Regions from separate parts of the Kocuria flava genome, predicted to be linked through region 1. Evidence: riboswitches for the same ligand, from Rfam matches in the RefSeq annotation. Region 1 holds a riboswitch; the other holds the start of a gene.
What was found. Region 1 has a riboswitch for thiamine pyrophosphate ahead of thiM (hydroxyethylthiazole kinase). Riboswitches for the same ligand answer to the same signal wherever they lie in the genome.
Positions count from the first base shown of each region.

Region 2: another riboswitch for thiamine pyrophosphate. It lies ahead of thiO (glycine oxidase ThiO); the one in region 1 lies ahead of thiM (hydroxyethylthiazole kinase).

Region 1 covers NZ_CP013254.1:2,669,038-2,676,059, reverse strand. The annotation lists gene AS188_RS11920 (vitamin K epoxide reductase family protein) at 16-648, opposite strand; gene AS188_RS11915 (ribonuclease E/G) at 1,101-4,832, shown strand; TPP riboswitch at 5,070-5,164, shown strand; gene thiM (hydroxyethylthiazole kinase) at 5,155-6,024, shown strand; gene thiE (thiamine phosphate synthase) at 6,021-6,761, shown strand; gene AS188_RS11900 (bifunctional hydroxymethylpyrimidine kinase/phosphomethylpyrimidine kinase) at 6,758-7,022, shown strand, end outside.
Region 2 covers NZ_CP013254.1:419,193-426,214, forward strand. The annotation lists gene moeB (molybdopterin-synthase adenylyltransferase MoeB) at 104-1,291, opposite strand; gene AS188_RS01955 (thiazole synthase) at 1,288-2,085, opposite strand; gene thiS (sulfur carrier protein ThiS) at 2,150-2,389, opposite strand; gene thiO (glycine oxidase ThiO) at 2,386-3,651, opposite strand; TPP riboswitch at 3,654-3,756, opposite strand; gene thiE (thiamine phosphate synthase) at 3,852-4,517, shown strand; gene AS188_RS01975 (gamma-glutamyl-gamma-aminobutyrate hydrolase family protein) at 4,630-5,451, opposite strand; gene AS188_RS01980 (VldE C-terminal domain-containing protein) at 5,911-6,687, shown strand; gene AS188_RS01985 (PadR family transcriptional regulator) at 6,749-7,022, shown strand, end outside.

The sequences.
Region 1 (7,022 bases):
GTCGGGGCCGCAGGGTCAGGCGGGCAGGATCACCCCGGCGAAGCGGACGAAGACCGTCCCGAAGACCAGCACGAGCAGCACCGCGCTCGCGAACCAGGCCCACGCGCCGCCGGCCCGGCGCAGGGCCGCGGGGGCGGGGAGCACGCCCGCCTCGAGGTTGCGGGCGGTGGTGTGGGCGAACAGCACCGTCTGCACGACCCACACGAGCATGCAGTACAGGCACAGGGCGTTGATCTCGAACGTGGTCTGCCACCACAGCCACAGCACGAAGGCCCAGCCGAGGGTCACGCCGATCTGCACGCACCACCAGTACCAGGCGGCGAACCGGGCGCCCGCGAGCACCGCGGCGGCGATCACCGCCACGACGGCGTAGGCGACGATGCCGATGAAGGGGTTCGGGAAGCCGAAGGCCTCCGCCTGCGGGGTGCGCATGACCGTCCCGCAGGACAGCCAGGAGTTGATGTCGCAGCTGGTGCGGTGACCGGCGTCGAGGAACAGCTGGAGCCGCTCGTAGACGAGCGTGGCTGCGCCGTAGAAGCCGAGCACCGCGGCGGCCAGGGCCACCCCCGCCCAGCGCCGGTCCGGGCGCACCGCCGGGGCGGGGGCGGTGCCGGGGAAGTCGTCGAGGGAGGACGTCGTCGAGGTCACGCCCCGATCCTAGGCGATGGGCCCCCGCGACGGGCCGGCTCCCCGGGCTCCCGGCACCCGGAGGGACCGCCGGCCACCGCCCGGGACCGGGCGTCGGCGCCGGTCGGACGCCACAATCCGGCCGGGCGCAGGACGACTGTGCGACAATGGCCACGGTCGCACCCGCCCGTACGCGGGACGCGGCCCAGTCGGCCTCCGACCGCCGGCGCAGGACCCGCGGCTCTCATCGGATTGAGCGCGTCCCCGCCGGCCCCAAGACCGCTGCCCTCGCGAGCAGCGGCTCGGAGCCGCGGACTGGCTCGTCGCCGTCCCCGCCCGTTCGCGTGGCGTGCGGGACGCGGCGGGTACGCACAGGACTTCCGGCCGCCGCGTGCACCGCACCGGCGAAGCCGACCAAGCCGCTGCGGGCACCGGGTACGGACGGCGGACCGCGGCAGGAGCACATTTCGCACATGGATGCCGAACAGGTGAACCCGGCCGGGGCCCAGGACGCCCTGGAACCCGGTCAGCAGCACGCACACAACGAGGCCCGCGGCCAGCAGCCGCCCGCCGGCGCACAGGAGGCCCCGGCCACCGGTCCCGGTGAGGAGGAGGCCCCCGCGACCGGAGCGGCCGAGACCCCCGCGGCGGGAAGCCCCGGGCAGGAGGCCCCCGCGGCCGAGCCCGTCGGGCAGGACGCCCCCGCGATCGGAGCGGCCGAGAACCCCGCGGCGGGAAGCCCCGCGCAGGAGGCCCCCGTAGCCGGGCCCGCGGCGCACGAGGACCCGGCGAACGGCGCCGCCGCAGCTCCGGACACCGGCACCGCCGGTCACGGGGGTGCGGCCGTGGAGGCCGCCGGAGCGGGGCCCGCCACGGAGACCGCCGCGACCGGCGCGGAGCCCGTAGCGGCCGGCGCCGAGGCCGCAGCGGCGCAGGCCGCCGCGGCCCCGGCCGCGCAGGAGCCGGACGCACAGGAGCCGGACGCCCCGGCACCGCAGGGGACCGGCGCGGCGCGGACCGAGACCGACGTCCTCGACGTCGCCCCCGGCACGGCCCTGCCGGGCGAGCCCGAACCGCTGGCCGCCGCGCAGGAGGAGGCCGCGCCCGAGCACCCGGCGCCGGGCACGCCCGGGGCCGAGGAGGCGGCGGAGGACCTCGAGCCCGCAGGCCAGGCAGCCGACGAGGGTCCGCGCAGCACCCCCGGTGACCGTCAGCCGGACGCCCCGGAGCGGAGCGGCACCGGACCGCAGGACGCGGAACCGGACGCCGAGCAGGAGCCCGGGACGACGGATGCCCCGCACCGGGACGCCGACGGGACGGCTGCGCAGCGGCCGGACACCGACCGGCACGCCGCGCAGCCCGCGGACGCCGACGGGACCGCCGCGCAGCGGCCGGTCCCGGAGCAGGAGCCCGGGGCGCCGGAGCCCGAGCAGGACGAGGATCCCCTGACCGCCCTGAGCTCGGCCGTCACGGCCACCTCGATCATGTTCCACGCCCCGGACCTGGACCAGATCCGGCAGGCGGCGGAGGCCCGGGCGGCCCGCCGCCGGGAGGCCCGCCGCCACCGCGAGGAGGAGGCCTCGTTCGAGGACCAGGGCGACGGCGTGGACGCCGAGACCGCCGAGGCCGAGGACGAGGGCGGGGAGCAGCCCGACGGACCCGTCACGAGCCGGCGGCGGCGCCGGCGCCGCCGCGGGGACGTCGACATGGAGCTCGTGGGCGGCAGCGACGACGACCCGCCCAACACCGTCACCCGCGTGCGCGCCCCGCGCGGCGCGGAACCGGCCGGGCCCGACCAGGTCGTGGCCGTGAAGGGCTCCACCCGCCTCGAGGCCAAGAAGCAGCGCCGCCGCGAGTCCCGCCAGACGGGCCGCCGGCGCCAGGTGATCACCGAAGCCGAGTTCCTCGCCCGGCGCGAGTCGGTCGAGCGGCAGATGCTCGTGCGCCAGAAGGACAACCGGATCCAGATCGGCGTGCTCGAGGACGGGGTGCTCGCCGAGCACTTCGTCTCCCACACGCAGCAGGACTCCCTGATCGGCAACGTCTACGTCGGCAAGGTCCAGAACGTGCTGCCCTCCATGGAGGCCGCGTTCATCGACATCGGACGGGGCCGCAACGCCGTGCTCTACGCCGGCGAGGTCAACTGGGACGCGTCGCGCCTCGAGGGCGGCCCGCGCCGGATCGAGAACGCCCTGAAGTCCGGGGACTCGGTGCTCGTGCAGGTCACCAAGGACCCGGTCGGGCACAAGGGCGCGCGGCTCACGAGCCAGATCTCCCTGCCCGGGCGCTACCTCGTCTACGTGCCCGGCGGGTCGATGACCGGCATCTCCCGCAAGCTGCCCGACGTCGAGCGCAACCGGCTGAAGAAGATCCTCAAGGACCGGCTGCCGGACGGCGCCGGGGTGATCGTGCGCACCGCGGCCGAGGGCGCCTCCGAGGAGGAGCTCACCCACGACATCAACCGGCTGCGGGCGCAGTGGGAGCAGATCCAGGAGCGGGCGGGCTCCTCCAAGACCCTCGCCCCCGAGATGCTCTACGCGGAGCCGGACCTGACCATCAAGACCGTCCGGGACGTGTTCAACGAGGACTTCACGACGATGGTCGTCCAGGGCGAGGAGGCCTGGGACAACATCGAGGCCTACGTGACCTACGTGGCCCCGGACCTCCTGGACCGGCTCAAGCGCTGGGACGAGGACGAGGACCTGTTCGTGCACTACCGGGTGGAGGAGCAGATCCAGAAGGCGCTGGACCGCAAGGTCTACCTCCCCTCGGGCGGCTCGCTCGTGATCGACCGCACCGAGGCGATGACCGTCGTCGACGTCAACACGGGCAAGTTCACCGGCTCCGGCGGCAACCTCGAGGAGACCGTCACCAAGAACAACCTCGAGGCAGCCGAGGAGATCGTGCGGCAGCTGCGCCTGCGCGACATCGGCGGGATCATCGTCATCGACTTCATCGACATGGTCCTCGAGTCCAACCGCGACCTCGTGCTCCGGCGCCTCGTCGAGTGCCTGGGGCGCGACCGCACCAAGCACCAGGTCGCCGAGGTCACCTCGCTGGGCCTCGTGCAGATGACCCGCAAGCGCATGGGCACGGGCCTGCTCGAGGTCTTCTCGGAGCCGTGCGAGCACTGCGCCGGCCGCGGGGTCGTCGTCCACGACCACCCGCTCGAGGGCCGCGCCGGCGGGTCCGGCTCCGAGTCCCGCGAGCAGCGCCCGAACCGCACCGAGCGCAAGCGCAGCCGCCGCGGCGGCGCCGAGCAGCCGCCGCGGGCCGAGGCCCGCCCGGCCGAGGCGGATCCCGCGGAGAAGGCGAAGGCCGAGGCGGCCCGCACCGCGTTCGCGACCATCGCCGCCGCCACCCACCACGAGGTGCCGGCCGAGACCGCCGCCGAGGACGCGGCGGCCGGAACGGCTCCCGCGGCGGAGGGGGCCCGGGGCGAGGAGGGCGAGGGCCGCTCGGAGGGGTCCGGACGCTCCCGCAAGAAGCGGCGCGGCAAGCGCAGCCGCAACCGGGGCCAGGGCGGCGAGTCCGCGCAGCGGCCGGAGCCCGGGGACCGCGAGGAGCCCCGCGGCGAGGACCGTGGCGGCGAGCGCGCCGGGGACCGTGGCGAGGACCGCGGTCAGGACCGCGGGGCCGCGCCCGAGCAGCAGGACGGCGCCGCGTCGCGCCTGACGATCAAGGGCGAGGTCATCGAGCTCCCGCAGGGCCACGCCGCGGCCGGCGAGCAGCCCGGGCGCCCTGCGGAGGGCGCCCGGCTGACGCTGGACTCCCTGGCCGACGCCTTCGGTGCCCCGGCGGACGCGCAGGCCGAGACCCCGGCGCGCCGTGCCCCCGAGCCCGAGCCGGCCCCGCGGCAGGAGCGCGCCCCGCGGCAGGAGCGCGCCCCGCGGGAGAAGCCCGCCCGCCGGGCGGAGCAGCCCCGCCAGGCGGAGCAGCCGCGGCAGGAGGAGCCGGCCCGCCCGGAGGAGCCCGCACGGCCCCGTCGTCGTTCCCGCCGGGCCAGCGCCCCGGCCGGACGGGCGGGCGAGGCGACGGTCACCGCCGAGGAGGCCGCGGCCGCCGAGGGCGCCCGCCACGTCGCGAAGCTGCCCGCCCGGCCCGCCGGGCAGGAGCGCCCGCAGGGCTCCGGTGCCCCGACCATCGTGGGCGTCGGCGTCAAGGCCGAGGACCTCACCAGCGGCCGTCCCGCCGGCGAGGGCTGAGCCCCGGCGCCCGACCCTGCAGCACCCGGAAGGACCCCGGCCCGCGCGGCCGGGGTCCTTCCCCGTCCCGGTCCCGGCGCGGGGACCGCGCACGGACCCCGTCCGGGCGGCCGGGGCAGCCTACCGACCGGGGCCGTCCCCGCCCCGACCGCCGAACCGCCGGGCCCCGCGCCGGGCACGCCGCACCGGTCCGGACCCGCCGGGCCCCGCGCCGCACGGATGGCTAGACTGGCAGGACCACGTGACACGGGGTGCCGCGAGCAGCGGCTGAGATCACACCCGTCGAACCTGATCTAGTCAGTACTAGCGAAGGGATGTCGCAATGCGCGATGCCGTCTCCACCTCCCCGCCGCGGCCCGGGAGCGCCGCGCCCCCGGACCCCGCCCTCGCCGAGGCCGCCGCCGCGGCCCTCGAGCGGCTGCGCACGGCCGCCCCGCTCGTGCAGTGCATCACCAACACGGTGGTCGCCAACGTCACCGCCAACGTCCTGCTCGCCGTGGGCGCGTCCCCGGCGATGACCGACATCCAGGGAGAGGGCGGGGTGTTCGCCGAGCTCGCCGACGGGCTGCTCGTGAACACCGGCACGCCCTCCGCCGAGCAGCGCGGGGCGGCCTACGAGGCCGTCGGCGCCCGCTCCCGCGCGGGCCGGCCCTGGGTGCTGGACCCGGTGGCCGTCGGCGCGCTGCCCGTGCGCACCGCCCTCGCCCGCGACCTGCTCGCCTTCCGCCCGGCGGTGGTGCGCGGCAACGCGTCCGAGGTGATCGGCCTCGCCGGCGGCGCCGGCGGCCGCGGCACGGACGCCACCGACGACGTCGACGCGGCGCGCGGTGCCGCCGCCGAGCTGGCCGCACGGGCCGGGTGCGCGGTCGCCGTGTCCGGACCCGTGGACCTGGTGCGCTCCGCCGGCGGGACGGTCGTGCGCGTCCCCCACGGGAGCGCGCTGCTGACCCGCATCACCGGCGGCGGCTGCGCCCTCGGGGCCCTGACGGCCGCGTTCACCGCCGTGGCGGAGGATCCGGCGGCCGCGGCCGTCGCGGCCACCACCGTCTACACCCTGGCCGCCGAGGACGCCGCGGGCGCCGCCGGGGGGCCGGGCTCCTTCGCCGTGGCCCTGCTGGACCGGCTGCACGGGATCACCCCGGAGCAGGTCGCCGCCCGGGCCCGGCTCGTGCGCGAGGAGGACGACCGGTGAGCGCCCGCCTCGACCCCGCGGCCCTCGTCCTGCACCTCGTGACCGACACCGCCCTCAGCGCCCCGCGCCAGGTCCCCGACGTCGTCGCGGCCGCCGTGGCCGGTGGCGCCGGCATGGTCCAGGTCCGGGACAAGCACGCCTCCGCCCGCGAGCTCACGGCCCTGCTCGTGGCCGTGGCCGAGCGCGTGGGCCGTGCGGTGCCCGTGCTCGTCGACGACCGCGCCGACGTCTACCTCGCGGCCCGGGCCGCGGGGGCCCCCGTGGCGGGGGTGCACGTGGGGCAGGCCGACCTGCCCGTCGAACTCGCCCGCCGCGTCGTGGGCCCGGACGCGGTCCTGGGCCTGAGCGCGGCCTCGGCCGGGGAGCTGGCCGCCGCCTCGGCGCTGCCCCCGGGCACCGTGGACTACCTCGGCGTGGGCGCCGTGCACGCCACGCGCACCAAGCCCGACCACCCCGCGCCGCTCGGGGTCGAAGGCTTCGCCCGCGCCGCCGCCCGCACGGGCCTGCCGTGCCTGGCCATCGGCGGGGTGCGCGTCGAGGACGCCGCCCCGCTGCGCACCGCCGGGGCCGCCGGGCTCGCGGTGGTCTCGGGGATCTGCGCCGCCCCGGACCCCGCCGCCGCGGCCGCCCGCTACGTGCGGGCCTTCACCGCGTCCGGCCGCGCGCCGGGCGCCGGGCCGGACGGGCCGCCGGAACCGGCCGCCGCCGGCCCCGCCGCGGGGGAGGGGGCCCGGTGAGCGCGCGCGTGCCCCGCGTCCTGGCCGTGGCCGGCACCGACCCCACCGGCGGGGCGGGCCAGCACGCGGACCTGAAGTCGATCGCCGCGATGGGCGGCTACGGGATGAGCGCCGTGACCGCCGTCGTCGTGCAGAACACCCTCGGCGTGCGCTCGGTGCACGTCCCGCCCGCCGAGGTCCTCACCGCCCAGCTGGAGGCGGTCAGCGACGACGTCGTGGTCGACGCCGTGAAGATCGGCATGCTCGGCTCGGTGCCCGTGA
Region 2 (7,022 bases), 1.3 Mb from region 1:
CCGGGCCGCGAGGGGCGGCGTTCGGCGGCTTCCGGGAGGGGAGAACCGCCGAACGCCACCCCTCGCGAGCAGAAGAGGAGTCGCGAGAGAGGCAACCGCGACGTCACCCGCGCGGGGGCTCCTGCCCGGTGTGCGCGAGCCAGGCGAGCACCCCGCCCTCGAGGTGGCGCACGGTCTCCTCCCGGCCCGCGAAGGCGGGGCGCAGGGCCGCGAGCGCCCGGGCCGACCGGGTCCCGGCCTGGCAGTGGAGCACGAGGTCGGTCCCGCGCGCCGCGGGCGGGAGGGCGGCGGGGCCGTGGTCGAGCAGCTCGGCCAGGGGGACGTGCACGGCACCGGGGACGGCGGCCAGCTCGCGCTCCCAGCCCTCGCGCACGTCGACCAGCGCGAAGGCGGCCCGGCCCTGCTCCCGGCGCTCCAGCAGCCCGGCCAGCTCGGCGGCGGAGAGGCTCTCGGCGGCGGCGGCCCCGGCGTCGGCCCCGGGCACGCCGCAGGAGGCCTCGGCGGGGGTGACCGCCGAGACGGGGGCGGCGGCGGGGTCGGCCTCGAGGCGCAGCTCGCGCCAGGTCATGGCCAGGGCGTCGTGCAGCAGCACCCGTCCGAGCAGGGGCTCCCCGGCGCCGGTGACGAGCTTGACCGCCTCGGTGGCCATGACCGCGCCGATCGTGCCCGGCAGGGCGCCGATCACCCCGCCCTCGGCGCAGCTGGGCACCTCCCCGGGGGCCGGCGGCTCGGGGTAGAGGTCGCGGTAGGTGGGCCCGCGCCCGGCCCAGAAGACGCTGAGCTGCCCCTCGAAGCGCAGGATCGAGCCCCACACGCACGGGATCCCGGCCAGTGCGGCGGCATCGCTGACCACGTAGCGGGTCGCGAAGTTGTCGGCGCCGTCGACCACGAGGTCGTAGCCGGAGAACAGGGCGACCGCGTTGTCCGCGTCCAGCCGCACGGGGTGGGTGCGCACGTGGACGCCCGGGTCGAGCCGGGCGACGGCCTCGGCGGCGGAGTCGGTCTTGGGCCGGCCGACGTCCGCCGTGCCGTGGAGCACCTGGCGCTGGAGGTTGCTGAGCGCCACGACGTCGTCGTCGACGATCCCGAGCACCCCCGTCCCGGCGGCGGCGAGGTACTGCAGGACCGGGGCGCCCAGTCCCCCGGCGCCGACCACGAGCACGCGGGCGCGGCGCAGCCGCCGCTGCCCGAGGGGTCCGACCTGGGGCAGGGCGAGGTGGCGGGCGTAGCGCTCGAGCTCGGCGCGGGTCAGCTCGGGGCCCGGGTCCACGAGCGGGGGCAACGGGTTCACCGGAGCCCACCGGCCGGGGACCGGCCCCCGGCCGGAACCCCCGCGAGGTCCGACGGGCCGGGGTCGCAGGCACCGGCGCCGATCCGCCCGGCCCGCGGGGAGGAGGCGACGGCGGCGTGGCGGCGGACGGGGATCCGCCCGGCGGCCGCGGCGAGCCGGCCCGCGGTCACGGCGTGGCGCATCGCCGTGGCCATGGCCACCGGGTCCTGGGCCCGGGTGACGGCGCTGGCCAGCAGCACGGCGTCGCAGCCGAGCTCCATCGCCAGGGCGGCCTCGGAGGCGGTGCCGATCCCGGCGTCGAGGACGACGGGCACGGACGCGCGGGCGACGATGAGCTCGATGTTGTGCGGGTTGAGGATGCCCAGGCCGGTGCCGATGGGGGCGCCCAGGGGCATGACGGCGGCCGCGCCCACGTCCTCGAGCCGGCGGGCGAGCGCCGGGTCGTCGGAGGTGTAGGCGAGGACCCGGAAGCCGCGCGCCACGAGCTGCTCGGTGGCGTCCAGCAGCTCGACGACGTCGGGCAGCAGCGTCTGCTCGTCGGCGATCACCTCGAGCTTGACCCAGTCCGTGCCGAGGGCCTCGCGGCCGAGCTCGGCGGTGAGCACGGCGTCGCGGGCGGTGGCGCAGCCGGCGGTGTTGGGCAGGATCCGGATGCCCAGGCGCTCGAGCAGCCCGAACAGCGAGTCGCCGCGGCCGGGGGCGTAGCGGCGCAGGGCCACGGTGGTCAGCTCGGTGCCGGAGGCCACGAGGGCCTGTTCGAGGGTGTGCAGGGAGCTCAGTCCGCCGGTGCCCATGATCAGCCGGGAGGACAGGCGCACGCCGTCGAGGACGAGCGGGTCGGAGGCGGGGTGCACGGGCTCAGCCTCCCTGCACGGCGGTGACGATCTCGACGGACCGGCCCTCGCCCACCGTGGTGGTCGCCCACCGGCTGCGGGGCACGACCGCGGCGTCGAGGGCCACGGCGACCCCGAGGCGCCCGCCGTCCAGCGGGGCGCCGTCGGGCCCTAGGGGGCGGCCGACGGCCTCGGCGACGAGGTCGGCGACGGTCGGCTCGCCCTCGGTCTCGTGCGGGCGGCCGTTGAGGCGGAGGACGGTCATCGGGGGCTCCTGGGAGTCGGGGACGGGGTGGCGAAGCGCTGCGGGTCGGTGGTGGTCAGCAGCTCCGCGTCGGCGGCGGGGTCGGGGCCGGGCTCGCCGGCGAGCAGCTGGGCGGCGAGGCGGGCGGCCAGCGGGGTGAGCAGCACGCCGTGGCGGAAGTAGCCGGTGGAGAGCACGAGCCCGGGCACGGGGGTCCCGTCCGGGTCGCGGACCGGACCCAGGCAGGGGACGTCGTCGGGGGTGCCGGGGCGGGCGCGGGCGAGGACCTCGGTGAGCTCGAGGTCGGCGGTGCCGGGCACCAGCGCCTGGGCGTCGCGCAGCAGCCGGAACACCCCGCCGGCGCTGGCCCCGGCGAGGTCGTCCTCGCGGGAGGTCGCCCCGATCACGAGCGTGCGGTCGGCCCGCGGCACGAGGTAGACGGGCACCCCGTGGACGAGCCCGCGCACGGTGCGCCCGAGCAGCTCGGGGGCCCCGTCGGGCAGGCGGGCGCGCAGGATGTCCCCGTGCACCGGGCGCAGGGGCGGACGGGCCCCGGCGGGCAGCCCGTCGATCGCGGCGAGGGCGGCGCCCGGGGCCAGGAGCGTCCCGCCGGCGGAGACCATCCCGCCCCGGGACAGGCGCACGCCGGTCACGGCACCGGAGGGCCCGCGGCGCAGGGCCGTGACCCGGTCGTGGACGATGCGGACGGGCCCGGCCGGGGCGCCCTCGGGCGGGTCCTGGGCGGTGAGGGCGGCGAGCAGGGCCGCGACGAGCCGGCGCGGGTCGACCTGGTGGTCCCCGGGGATCCGGAAGGCGCCGGCGAGCCGAGGGCTCAGCGCGGGCTCGAGGGCGCGGGCCGCGCGCACCGGCAGGGCCTCCACCTCCATGCCGTGGCGCAGCTGCAGCTCCCGCAGGTCGGCCAGGGCCTGCCGGTCGGCGGGATCGGCGGCGCAGACGAGGGTCTCGGTGGCGCGGTGGCCCACGGACGCGCCCGCGGCGGCCTCGAGCCCGGCCACGAACCCCGGGTACGCGGCGGCCGAGGCGCGCATGAGGGGGACGAGCGCGTCCTGCCGGTGCTGGACCTCGCTGACGGGGGCGAGCATCCCGGCGGCGGCGCGGCTGGCGCCCGCCCCGGGGTCGGGGTCGACGACGACGACGGAGCACCCCCGGCGCCGCAGCTCCCAGGCGGTGGCCAGGCCGATGACGCCGGCGCCGACCACGGCGACGTCCGCGCGCAGGTGCTCGGTCCCGGCCGGGTGCGGGGAGGTGGTCGGAGGGTGCACGGTGTCCACCGGCTGTCCTTTCCTACGGCGGCATGACCCGCATCAGGTGTGGCGGTCGGCGCTCAAGCCCTCTCAGCCCCGTCCGGGGCTCCCGCAGAACGCGCTGGAGCTCGTCCTCACGGACTACCCTTCAGCGTGTGACCCAGCATACCGAGACCCCCCGATCCGTCACGACCCCCGGTGCCCCCGGCAGCGCGCCGGTGAGCGCGCTGCGCCGCGAGCGGGCCGCCCGGCTGGCCACGGCCCGGCTGTACGTGTGCACCGGCGCGCGCACGGAGCGGGGCGACCTCGAGGAGTTCCTGCACGCGATCTGCGCCGGCGGGGCGGACGTCGTGCAGCTGCGCGACAAGTCCCTCGAGGTGGACGCCGAGCTCGAGGCCCTGGACGTGCTGGCGCGGGTCGCGGCCGAGCACGGGACGCTGTTCGCCGTCAACGACCGCGCCGACGTCGCCGCGCTCGTGGGCGCCGACGTCTTCCACGGCGGCCAGCACGACCTCTCCCCCGCCCAGGCCCGCGCGCTGCTCGGCCCGGACGTGCTGATCGGGCGCTCGACCCACAGTGCCGCCCAGGCCCGCGCCGCGCTCGAGGACCCCGAGGTCGACTACTTCTGCACCGGCCCGCTGTGGGAGACCCCCACCAAGCCCGGGCGGGCGGCCACCGGCCTCGGGCTCGTCGAGGAGACCGCCGCGCTGACCGCCGGCCGGGCGGGGGCCGTGCCGTGGTTCGCGATCGGCGGCATCGACGCGGACCGCCTGCCGGCGGTGCTGGCGGCCGGGGCGCGGCGCGCCGTCGTCGTCCGGGCCGTCACGGAGGCCGTCGACCCGGAGGCGGCCGCCCGCCGGCTGCGGGAGCTGCTGCCGGCCTGAGCCCGGCACGCGCCCCGGGACGCACCGCGGAAGAACACCGCGAGGGGCGGCGTTCGGCGGCTCTGCGGGAAACAGAACCGCCGAACGCCGCCCCTCGCGGACTGGGGGAACCTCACGCGGCCAGCAGGTCCTCCCCCGCGGCCGGGCGGCGGCCGGCCGCCAGCTGCGCCCCGAAGGCGCCGAACAGCGCCCGCCGGTGCGCGCACGGACCGTGGGAGTCCTCGGGGTGCCACTGCAGCCCGAGGACCCAGGTGCGGTGGCGGTGCTCGACGGCCTCGACGGTGCCGTCCCCGGCCACGGCGGCGACCCGCAGGTCGGGGCCGACGACGGCGAGGCCCTGGTGGTGGTCGGAGCGGACGGTGGCCCGCCCGGCACCGAGGAGACCGGCCAGGCGGCTGCCGGGCGCGAGCACGACCTCCTCCTCCCGGGCCTCGGCCCGCTCGGGGTGCCCCTGGTGCCCGGGGCCGAGGCCGGGGACGAGGGTCCCGCCGCACGCGATGTTCAGCAGCTGGGCGCCGCGGCCGACGGCGAGCAGCGGGGCGTCGCGGTCGAGGCACGCGGTGAGCAGCTCCAGGGTGTAGCGGTCGGCGCGCGGGTCGACGCCGTACTGGCCGGGCACGGGCCCCTCGGCCCCGTGGAGGGCGGGGTCGACGTCGCCGCCGCCCAGCACCAGCAGCCCGTCGGCGGCCGCGGCGACGGCCGGGTCGGGCAGCGCGGCGGCGCTGGAGTCGACGAGGACCGGCCGGGCGCCCGCGTCGACGAGGGCCTGCAGCGCGGTGCGCGTGTAGCGGCGCACCAGGTCGCGGTGCCGGGGCGTGAGCCCCGGGAAGTTCAGCGAGACCACGACGGCCACGGTGGGGGCCCCGGCGCGCAGGGCCCACAGGCCCACGGGCGTCACCTCGTGCTCGTGAAGACGGACGGCTGATCGGTTCATGGGTCATCTCCTCCCCGGTGAAGGGGTGTTCGTCTCGGGCGGCCCGCCGGGCGGGCCCGCGCCCCGCTCCGCCGGGCGGGCGGGGCGGGACGCTGTGCGGGATCGGCGGCCGGCGAGGCGCGCCGGCGGTGCCGCACAGCTCCGGCCGGTCGTGGTGGAGCCGGCCGGAGCTGCGGTGGGGATCCCAGGTCGAGGGGTGCCGTCCGGATCTCGATCCCCCGGGAACTGCCGTTCCCGTTCGTGGTGCACCTCACTGTGCCCCAGTGCCGGCCCTGCGCATCCCCGTCCAGGAGCAGAACATCGCCGGTTCTTCACCCTCCGCGAAGAACCCGCCGTTGCACATGGTCCACCGCCCCGGCGGGCCGGGCGAGGGACCCGGGACCACGGATCGTCCCCCAGCGCCGCGCTGCTCCCCGCCGGGACCCAGCCGGGCCTGCTAGAACGTGAGCTCCGGACCGCATGCCGAGGAGGTGCGCCATCGCCACCACGACCGGGGACCGGCGCCGCTCCCGGCGCCCGCTCGCGGGACTGCTGCTGCTCGCGGCGCTCGCGGGAGCGCTCGCCCTCCTCGGCCCCGGTCTGCTCGAGGCCCTGCGCACGGGCGCGGGGCCGGGCTGGGGCAGCGAGTGCACGGTCGAGACCGCCGAGGGGCGGATCGGGCTCGACCGGGAGCAGGCGCAGCGGGCCACCACCGCGGTCGCGCTCGCGGCCCGCGGGCAGGCTCCCCCGGACACCTCCGATCTCGACGACGCCGTGCTGCAGCGGCTGGCCGAGGGCCCGCCCGGGGACGCCGGCCCGAGCCTGAGCTGCCGGGCGACGGCCGCCGAGGACCTGCCGGCGCAGGAGCTGACCCCCTCCGGCCTGACCCCGCGCGCCCAGCGGCTGCTCGAGGCGATGACCGGGGTCTTCGGGGAGCAGAGCCTCGGCGGCTTCGCCCCCGGTGGCGTGGGCACCGGGCACGGGGCGGAGTCGACGCACTACGACGGCCGCGCCGTCGACGTCTTCTTCCGCCCGGTGACCGAGGAGAACCGGCGGCAGGGGTGGGTCCTGGCGCACTGGCTCGCCGCCCACGCCGAGGAGCTGGAGGTGCAGTACGTGATCTTCGACGACCGGGTCTGGAGCGTGCACGGTCTGCGCGGGCAGTGGCAGGACTACGACGCCCCCGACCCGGACAACGAGATCCTGCGCCACCTCGACCACGTGCACGTGGACGTGCTGCGCGGGGGAACCCGCTGAACGCCGGCCGGAGGGAGCACAGACAGTAGACAGACTGACTAGATAGCGGCACTATGTAGCCATGAGCACCGTCACCCAGCACAGCGAGTGGCTGCGCGGCGTCCTGGGCCTGTGCGTTCTGCGCACGCTCGCCGGAGGGCCCAGCTACGGCTACGCGATCGCGACCGCCCTGGCCGAGGCCGGTCTGGGCGAGGTCAAGGGCGGGACGCTCTACCCGCTGCTGGCCCGGCTGGAGAAGAACGCCCTGGTCACCGTCGAGTGGCGGGCCGGCGAGGGTGGGCCGGGCCGGAAGTACTTCGCCCTCACGGAGGCCGGCCGCGCCGAGCTCGAACAGG